DNA from 2 places in the Lysinibacillus sp. 1 U-2021 genome. Region 2 is predicted to be linked to the other one. Evidence: riboswitches for the same ligand, from Rfam matches in the RefSeq annotation. Region 2 holds a riboswitch; the other holds the start of a gene.

The links. A riboswitch is a leader RNA that binds a small molecule or an ion and turns the genes downstream of it on or off. The one in region 2 is predicted to bind cobalamin.
Region 1: another riboswitch for cobalamin. It lies ahead of cobT (nicotinate-nucleotide--dimethylbenzimidazole phosphoribosyltransferase); the one in region 2 lies ahead of QH639_RS09540 ((2Fe-2S) ferredoxin domain-containing protein).

The regions. Positions count from the first base shown of each region.
Region 1 covers NZ_CP123966.1:4,353,828-4,358,975, forward strand. The annotation lists gene QH639_RS23225 (MerR family transcriptional regulator) at 1-277, opposite strand, end outside; gene QH639_RS23230 (methionine gamma-lyase family protein) at 432-1,685, opposite strand; gene QH639_RS23235 (trimeric intracellular cation channel family protein) at 2,027-2,632, shown strand; gene cobT (nicotinate-nucleotide--dimethylbenzimidazole phosphoribosyltransferase) at 2,684-3,739, opposite strand; cobalamin riboswitch at 3,832-4,007, opposite strand; gene QH639_RS23245 (ABC transporter ATP-binding protein) at 4,104-5,148, opposite strand, start outside.
Region 2 covers NZ_CP123966.1:1,867,608-1,872,755, reverse strand. The annotation lists gene QH639_RS09560 (energy-coupling factor ABC transporter ATP-binding protein) at 1-476, opposite strand, end outside; gene cbiQ (cobalt ECF transporter T component CbiQ) at 473-1,246, opposite strand; gene QH639_RS09550 (energy-coupling factor ABC transporter substrate-binding protein) at 1,252-1,524, opposite strand; gene QH639_RS09545 (energy-coupling factor ABC transporter permease) at 1,528-2,274, opposite strand; cobalamin riboswitch at 2,424-2,608, opposite strand; cobalamin riboswitch at 2,859-3,040, shown strand; gene QH639_RS09540 ((2Fe-2S) ferredoxin domain-containing protein) at 3,187-3,558, shown strand; gene cobJ (precorrin-3B C(17)-methyltransferase) at 3,563-5,148, shown strand, end outside.

The DNA of each region.
Region 1 (5,148 bases), 2.5 Mb from region 2:
TTAAATCTTGCTCATCAGTTGTTGCAACAGGATTTTTCTTTTTAGCAAATATTTTTTTAATCTTCGCCATATTCATACCCTGTTCTAAGTAGTCTTTAACCTCAAGCAATATATCGACGTCATTTAGTGAAAACATACGTCGATTGCCTTCTGTTCGGTGCGGCTCAATTAAATGGTGTTCTTCATAATAACGAATTTGTCTTGCCGAAAGCTCTGTTAATTGCATCACGATACTCATCGATAATAACGGCATAGTTCGTCTAATTTCACGACTCATTTAAGTCCTCCTCCAATACCCGCTTATCATATAACGAATTTTTTTTACTGTCAACCAACCATGTAAGGTTATCTAACATGAATGGCACTATTTTTTTCAATCTGATTAAAAATTGTAAAAAACTCTTCATATTTAGGCTTTATCTATTGTCTTGTTATGCTTTTTGAATGGCTTGAACCGCACTGCATATAGCAAATTTAACGTGTTCATATGTTAGTCCACCCTGGATAAATGCTGTATATGGCGGTCGTATTGGGCCATCCGCTGTTAGCTCAATGCTGGACCCCTGAATAAATGTTCCAGCCGCCATGATGACATCATCTTCATAGCCTGGCATATAGGCTGGTTCAGGAGCATAATGGGCATTTATCGGTGAGTTCGCTTGTATTTCGCGACAAAAGTCAATCATTTGCTGTGCTGTTTGAAAAGATACTGATTGAATTAAATCTGTACGCTTCGCATGATAGCTCGGAGTAGTACTCATGCCAATTTCATCGAGCATTGCAGCTGTAAATATCGCCCCTTTAAGTGCTTGCGATACAACATGGGGTGCCAGGAAAAATCCTTGATAAAAATCACCTAGTGTATTTAATGTGGCCCCCGCTTCTGCTCCAATACCTGGAGAAGTCATACGATAGGCACATTTCTCCACTAAATCTGCTCGGCCAGCAATATAGCCACCAATTTTAGCCAAGCCTCCACCTGGATTTTTAATGAGCGAGCCTGCCATTAAGTCAGCACCGACCTCTGTAGGTTCCTGTGCCTCTACAAACTCGCCATAGCAGTTATCTACAAAAATAACAGCTTTCGGGGCTATTTTACGTACCTTTACACACATATCTGCAATTTCTTCTATTGTAAAGGATGGACGTGTTGCATAGCCTTTTGAACGCTGAATCGCGATCATTTTGGTTTGTGCTGTAATAGCAGCCTCGACACCTGCCCAATCAATAACCTGATTATCTAGTAAATCCACATGTCGATAACCGATTTTATAATCTTTCAGTGAACCTGTATCTTTTTCACCACCATCGACAATGGATTGCAATGTATCATATGGCTGACCAGAAATATAAAGCAGCTCATCACCAGGACGTAAAATACCGAATAGACTAAGCGTAATTGCATGTGTCCCTGAAATAATTTGTGGTCGAACTATGGCTGCCTCTGCACCAAATACTTCTGCATAAACACGCTCTAGATTATCCCGTCCCTCATCATCATAGCCATAGCCGTTTGTTGGATGTAAATGATAATCACTTACTTGATGCTTTCTGAAAGCTGCTAGCACCTTCTGCTGATTGTAGAACGCCATTTCTTCTACCTTGGCATGATAAGGCCGAACTTGTTCCTCTACTTTTTCCGCTAACGATAGCGTTTCTGTTGATAACTTTGATGTAAACGTCATTCTTTCTTCTCCATTTCATAATGTCTCGCATTTCAATCAGTAAGATTTATTGACTATCTAAATTGACTTCAATCACTCTAGAATTCCCTAACCAACTACTGTTATATGAACGCTTTTGACGAATGTTTTTCTTTATTTTAATCACATTTTATCAATTTGTATGTGCACCTGTAAAACTTGCCTATTGTTTCTAAGGGCATTTTACGCTAAGCTAATGTGCGGACTCATTTCAAGAAGCGTATTTAATGACCGATTTTGGCTATTAAATTCATAGATTCTGTTACGTAAAAAGTCTTTTAACTTTTAAAAAAGTTTATTTATTGATAGAAGGGGTGAAAGGGATGGCTTGGGAGGTTTTTAGTATTATAGGAACAATTGCCTTTGCTATTTCGGGGGCAATTATTGCCATGGAAGAAGAATACGATTTATTCGGTGTATATATACTTGGTATTGTGACTGCTTTTGGTGGAGGAGCTATCCGAAATTTACTCATTGGACTACCTGTCACAACACTTTGGGGACAGGATATGATGTTTCAAATAGCGCTTGCTGCGATTACGATATTCTTTATTTTTCCCCATCATCTGATTCAACATTGGCATCGTTGGGGTAACTTCACAGATGCGATTGGCTTATCAGCATTCGCAATTCAAGGCGCACTCTATGCTGTCAAGCTTGATATGCCAGTAAGCGCAGTCATTGTAGCTGCTGTTTTGACAGGTTCAGGTGGTGGAATTGTACGAGATTTATTAGCTAGAAGAAAACCATTAGTTCTCCGTGATGAAGTTTATGGGGTTTGGGCAGCTCTTGCTGGATTGTTAATCGGCTTCGAGGTTTTTACAGGGGATATTTTCCTTTATATTTTATTCGCAGTAATTACAGCTTTACGTATTCTTTCCTATATGATGAAGTGGCGCTTGCCATTACGAAAATTAAATCGTGCATAAATACCATTCAGCCAATGACCAAAAATTAAGTCATTGGCTGTTTTATTGTTTTTATCTTTTTAACAACTGCATTGATTCTTCTAAAGTCACCATGTTTTTCATCATCGAGCAAGCTGCATCTAAAATAGGAAAGGCTAAGGCTGCTCCAGAACCTTCGCCTAAACGCATATTCATGTGCAACATTGGTTCAATGCCTAGTAAGGCAGCGGCAATTTTTGCCCCTGGTTCCTCTGAAGCATGGGAAGGAATGATATAATCGATTACTTTTGGTTCGAGCTTATAAGCAATGAGGGCGGCTATAGTCGAAATAAATCCATCAATGACAACGGGTTTACAATGGACTGCTGCGCCAAGAATAATACCTGTCATCGCCCCTATCTCTAACCCTCCAACCTTAGCCAGAACATCAATAACATCATTTGGATTAGGCTTATTTAAGGTAATTGCTTTTTCAATAACTGCCGCTTTATAGGCAATGCCTCCTTGGCCTACTCCTGCACCAAACCCCGTTACTTCGATAGGGTTGCATCCCGTCAAAACAGCTAATATCGCAGCACTTGGTGTTGTATTGCCGATGCCCATTTCTCCAGTCCCAAGTACATCAGCACCTTTTATGATTTCCTCAGTGGCCACACGGATTCCTACTTCTATCGATTGAATGGCTTCTTGTTTGGTCATAGCGGGACCTTGTGCCATGTTATCTGTACCATATTTAATTTTATGAATAAGGACACCTGCATCAAGTGGAATATCTCCTTTTACCCCAACATCTACTGTGACCACCTTTGCATTGGTAATGCCAGCAATCGCACAAACGCCTGTACCCCCCTTAGGAAAATTTAATGTTTGAAAGACCGTAACATCTTGTGGATTCGTGGTTACACCTTCCTCGCAAACACCATGATCTGCAGCACAGACAATCATCACTTTTTTGTCGACCATCGGATATAATTGTCCTGTTATACCAGAGAGCTGTACGGCAAGTGATTCTAGTTTACCCAAGCTACCTGGGGGCTTACAAAGCGCATCAATCCGCTTTCTGGCTTGCTCCATACTTTTCATATCAGCCCCCTGAATGTTTTGAATCGTGTCTTGTAATAATTGCATGATTATTTCTCCTCTCGTTCTCATTAAGACAAAATAAAAAGTCTGTAGTTTATTGTCATGACAAATAAACTACAGACTTTTCCATCATCTATATCTTCTAAAGCATGTAGGCAGGTCTCCTGGCTCAAGTTCAACACCTCATAGTACCTTCCCAGCAATTTGCTAGTGGCATACACTATGAAATTCCCTTATACAGTGGCGGGTCCGCTAAAGCTTTTCACTTTATTCCCTATTCTCCCTAGTGGGCACCTATTGCTTTTATGTAATTATGTTAAATCTACTTTACAACTTTTTTAGTGTCAAGAGGAAAAAATTTTTTGAGTGTTAACTTAGTAACACTACCTATTCAAACAATATAGGCTTATCAAGAGCTTGTAACAACTAATGAATCCCTCTCATTCACTTGATGCTTATCAACTTCAAAAATTTTATCTGCTTCACTTATTAAAACAGGGTGATGAGTAACCAATATAACAGTCTTTTGTTTTTCTTTATTTAAATATAAAAGTAATGTTTCTATATTTATTTGATTGTCTTTATCAAGCGCAGAAGTAATCTCGTCAAACAAATAGATATCCGCATCTCTTAGAAGCGATCTTGCTATTGAAAGTCTTTGCTGTTGCCCAGTAGATAATTCAAGCCCGTTATGCCCTATAAGAGTTTCAAATTTATAGTCCAACGTTTCTATATATGAATAAATGTTAACCATTTTACAAATTTGAATTAATTCTTCGTCCGTTGCATTCGGCTTTGCTAATAACAAATTTTCCCTTATTGTCCCTGTCATTATAAAATGCTCTTGCGTTACCAAACATACCCTTTTTCTATAAACATCAATAGGAATATATCTAATATTTTGATTGGATAGAAATATTTCACCCTGATAATTAATGTATAAACCTGATAATATATTCAATAATGTCGATTTACCTGATCCGCTTTCTCCCTTAATCAATACAATTTTCTTCAAAGGTATTTGGAGATTTATATTTTCTAAAACTGGAGATAATGCATTAGTATAGGTAAAGCTTACATTCCGTAATACTATTTTATCTTTTCTAAAATGATGCGAAGAATTTACATAGTCAGGTACTTCTAATTTCTTTAGATGATATTTATTGTCTTGCATTAAGTTTTTTACTCTATTTACAGACACAATTGCTTCTTGTAAAAATGAATTTAGTTGAGAAAATCTTAAAAATGACTGACTAAAGTTATTGGCATAGGTAGTGAATGCTATTAATACTCCTAACGTGAGGCTTCCTTTATAAATAAAGTAGGCACCTATAATAAGGATAATCAAATAACTTGTAAAGTTTATTAATTCTATTATTGATGCTGATTTTATACTTAAACGCATTTTATCAAGAGTATTTTTGTATAATAAGGTAATTTTCTTTTGATAGTTA
Region 2 (5,148 bases):
TCCATCGCTAAAACACCTGCCATTGCTACACGTTTTTTCTGACCTACGCTTAAAAAATGAATGGGTTTATCAAGCAAATCTTCCACTTCGGTTTGCGCAACGGCCCATGCTATTTTTTCTTCCGTTTTTTCAGTAGACCAGCCGAGATTCAATGGGCCAAATGCTATATCTTGCTTGACGGTCCCTGAAAAAAGCTGATGATCTGCATTCTGAAAAACAATGCCGACTTTTTGGCGTAGGGCCTTTAAAGCTTTTCGACTATATTCCAGACCGTTGCCTTCGAATATAATCGTCCCAGCTGTAGGTTTTAAAATACCGTTAAGATGCTGAAATAAAGTCGATTTTCCTGCGCCATTATGCCCGAGTATGGCGATTTTTTTACCTTTTGGAATGTCTAATGTAATATCTGACAACGCCTTCGTACCATCCGCATAGGCATAAGATAATTGGTTGAGTTCAAAATAAAATGCTGTCATGTAAAATACCCTCCATATACGATGAGGACTAGTAAAATAGCTGCCATGCCTAGCCAATTTTTCTTGCTATAAGAGCCCATCTCTTGCCAGTAGACGGCCTCGCCTCCACGTGATTGTATGGCGTTGTTGAGCTCCCGGCTACGCTGAAACATTTCCACAAATAATGCCACAATAAGCATGGAGACAGAGCGTAGCCATTGCATCGGTGAATGATAGCCGAGACGTGCTTGCTGGGCGAGATGTATATTTTGCATGCTTTCTAAAAACATAAAAATAAAACGATAGGTTAGTTCGACGAGCTCCACTAATAAAGAGGGGAGTCGCCATTGTCGTAGCACATAACATATTCCTTGTACGGAAGTGGTTAGAATTAAAAAGTATAAACAACTAATGCTGCCAAGGACAATAAAGAACAGCTGTTGCGCTGCTAACACACTTGCATTCCCAATAAAGACAGTCCAATTCCTAAATGTAAACGACCAAATATGGGCAGGGAGTGTATTCGTTGATGATGTAAAGGAAAGTAAAATAGATACGAGACTTGTTAATAAGAAAAAGCTAGGTAGCAATAATAATTTGCCGTAGTATGCAAGCGGAATTTTTGCACCTAAAATGATAAAAGCACTCATTACAAAAAATGTAATGAGTGAAAGTCGTTCATCTCTCATGATGAGCGTTATGAGAAGTAGTCCAAGTGAAAATATCATTTTTTCTAGCGGATGAACGGACGCTAGCTTATTCAGATAGGCATACTTATCAATGAGTAACATAATGGTTAACCTTCTTTGTGTTTGCCACGCATATAGCCGATGAAGTAGCCAATAAAGCCAGCTCCTATAGCTGCCTGTAGCACGAATAATAAGCTTTCGATTTCACCACTTGGTGGCTCCCATAGACTTTCAAACCATGGTTCATATTCCGCATTGATTTCACCGATAGCTGCTTCTGCTTCTCCATCAGCACCACCAAATTCAGCACCTTTTTGTATGAATAAGGGAATGATGGCTAACAACACAACAATTGCTAATAACAATAAATTTTTTTTCATTTGTTAATGTGCCTCCTTTGTTGAGAAAACACGTAACGTTTTTAATTCGCTAACATTGTATTTTTTCAAGAAATTCATCACAATGACCGTTAAAATTCCTTCACTCACTGCTAAAGGAATTTGCGTTAAGGCAAAAATACCTGCAAACTTTGTAAAGGATGCCATAAAGCCTCCAACCTCTGAAGGAAAGGCTAGTGCTAGTTGTACAGAAGTCACAATGTATGTACCTAAATCACCAAGCATAGCTGCAAAGAATATGGCTAGTGAAAATGACAACCCTACTTTTTGAGCCCCTTTAAAGACAAAGTAAGCAATAAAAGGACCAACAATAGCCATAGAAAAGGCATTAGCCCCTAAAGTTGTAATTCCTCCATGAGCTAATAATAAAGATTGAAATAATAAAACGATTGTTCCAATTACACTCATTGCTAGAGGGCCAAAGAGTACTGTCCCAAGTCCTACACCAGTTGGGTGAGAGCAACTACCTGTAACTGAAGGGATTTTTAGGGCGGATAGCACAAAGGCAAAGGCTCCTGAAAGCCCCAAAAGCATTTTTGTTTCAGGATTTTCATCAATGGTTTTTCGAATAGAACGCAATCCTAGAATGATAAATGGGATAGAGATCACCCACCAAAAAATAGCCCATTCGATTGGTAAAAAACCTTCCATGATATGCATGGCAAAGGCACGTTTTGGCACGATTAAAAAGGCCAGTAAAAAATAACTAAGTTTCCACCATGATAATGTCAAAAAGCTTTCCTCCTAACTAATTAATAGATTTTTAGAATATTGCGTGCGTAATTAAAAAAAGCACTTCTCCTTAGGTGGAAAAGTGCATAGCTAAAAAAGCAAATAACAGTCTCATCTGCTAAGCCGCACACCTATCCTCGTAGGTTGAAACGATCACTTATTTTTCGGCAGGTCTCCTGGCTCTAGTTCAATGCTTTATAGGTCTTCCCATCCGTTGGACAGTGACATATTCTATAAAGCTCCCTATTACAGTGGCGGGACCGCGCCGGACTCAAACCGGCTTCCCTTTTAAGCAAAATGACAAGCACTTTGCACCGAAAAACATTCAAATTGTGAGATTTCACGACAAAGTGTAACATGAATTTCCATAAATATGCTATACCTTTTATAAAATTTTTTAAATTAAAGGTCAACGGTGAATATTCTGATAAAATTTTGTGTGCAAATTATATGATTGTATAAATTTCATACCTAGTTCCATTCAAAATTGATAAATTTGTCATAAATTTTTAAAGAAATATTGAAATTTTAAAATAATAAGATATGATAAAGACAGTTTTCTATTTAAAATTCTACTAAAAATTTCATATAAAACGTCAATAAGTGCTCGAATAGCTCGAGATAATAGGGAAATTGGTGAAAATCCAATACAGCCCCCGCTACTGTAATAGCTGATGAAATCGCAAAGCCACTGGTACAAACTTGGGAAGGTGCGACAGTAAAATGAAGCTTAAGTCAGGAAACCTGCTTATTTGATTGTGCATGCAAACTTTTCGGAGGGAGAAGTTGAAGCGAAAGCGGGTACCTGTATTTCATTCTATTCGTTTTTATTTGGCTTCTACAAAACCTTTACTCTTCGTTATAGAGTAAAGGTTTTTCTTTTTCCAAAAAGCAAATGAGGGGAGACAGAAGATGACAACTTGGAATTTAGAGGGGATGAAAACACATCTCTTTATTTGCAATGGCAGTAGCTGCATGAAAAAGGATGGGGAGGAAATTACCTTAGCCATTCGAGATGAGATACAGCGGCAAGCACTCGATCAGGAAATACATACGACAAGAACGCGCTGTAATGGACGCTGCAAGGATGCTTGTGTGGTAATCGCTTATCCTCAAGGAAACTGGTATCGTGTGCCATCAACAGAGCATGCTAGAACACTAGTACAAGATTTACATCATGAATCCTTATACAACGAACATGTCTTTACACTTCGTGAAGGTACATTACAGCGTACTGCTCAAACAACTGCCATTAAAGGGATCGAAAAGGTGAAAGAGGGGTAACAACATGGCGCAAAAAGGAAAAATTTTCGTAGTAGGCTTTGGACCTGGAGATTTTAAGCATATTACGACACGTGCAGTAGAGGCTTTACAACAAAGTGATATGATTATAGGCTATAAAACCTATGTAGAGCTGATTCAAGATTTAGTAAGTACAAAATCGATTGTTAGTACAGGCATGACAGAAGAAGTGTCGCGTGCACAGGAAGCCGTTCGTCAAGCCGAAGCAGGGAGCATCGTCTCAGTAATTTCGAGTGGTGATGCAGGCGTCTATGGCATGGCAGGATTAGTCTATGAGGTGTTAATTGAGCTAGGCTGGACAGAAGCTACAGGAATTGAAGTAGAAATTGTTCCTGGGATTTCTGCGATTAATTCATGCGCTAGCATACTTGGTGCACCTATTATGCATGATGCTTGTACAATCAGTTTGAGTGACCATCTAACACCTTGGAATTTAATTGCAAAGCGTGTCGAGGCAGCTGCAATGGCGGACTTTGTCATTGCTTTATACAATCCTAAAAGTGGACGTCGAACAAGACAAATTGTCGAGGCTCAACGAATACTCTTAGAATATCGTTCGCCAGACACACCAGTTGGGCTTGTGAAAAGTGCCTATCGAGAACGTCAAGAAGTGACCATGACAACACTAGCAGAAATGCTAGAACATGATATTGGTATGCTGACAACTGTCATTATCGGGAATTCGTCAACATTTTTTTATGACAATAAGATGATTACGCCCCGCGGTTACCAACGTAAATATACCCTGGGTGAAGAGAAACAGCCATTACGTCCACATCAACGTTTACGCGAAGAAAATGAACCTTGGGCAATGAACCAAGAGACAGGAACAGCGCGAAATGACTTTACGGCTGATCCTAATGCAGGGCGCTTTAATAAACCCAGTATAGCCGCTACGCCAAAGCCGAAAAAAACAGCTCTTGAAATGGCTACAGCGGCACTTGCAATGGTAAAAGGGACAAGCGCAGTCAAAATAACACCGAAGCTTGTACAGCAAAAAATAGAATCTATTTTTGAATTAGCAGTAAGTCCTGGTGTAGCCAATAAGTTTTTTACTCCCCAGCAAATGATGACGTTAGCGGAGGTCGTTGGGGATGAGGGGACGATGGAATACACACCAGATCATCAAATTCATTTGAAAATACCAACGACTGCCCCTGAACAGATCACAGAGAAATTACAGAAAGTAGGGTTTTTATTAGCCCCGATTGGTGATGTGTTATCACTGAAGGCTTGTGATTTTTGCTACGGTGAAAAGGCTGATTCAATACCATATGCAGAGGAAATACAAGAAAAACTAGGCGGTATGTCCTTACCGAAGACATTAAATATTGGCTTTAATGGCTGTGGGATGGCCTGTTATCGGGCTGTATTTGATGATATTGGCATCGTCTACCGCAAAAGTAAATTCGATGTCTTTATTGGAGCAAAACCAGTCGGTCGTACAGCACACGCAGCACAGCCTGTTGTAGAAGGGCTGGAGCCTGAGCAACTGATTCCACTCATTACAGATATTATTGAAGAATATAAAGCAAATGCTCATCCAAATGAACGCTTATTTAAATATTTTAA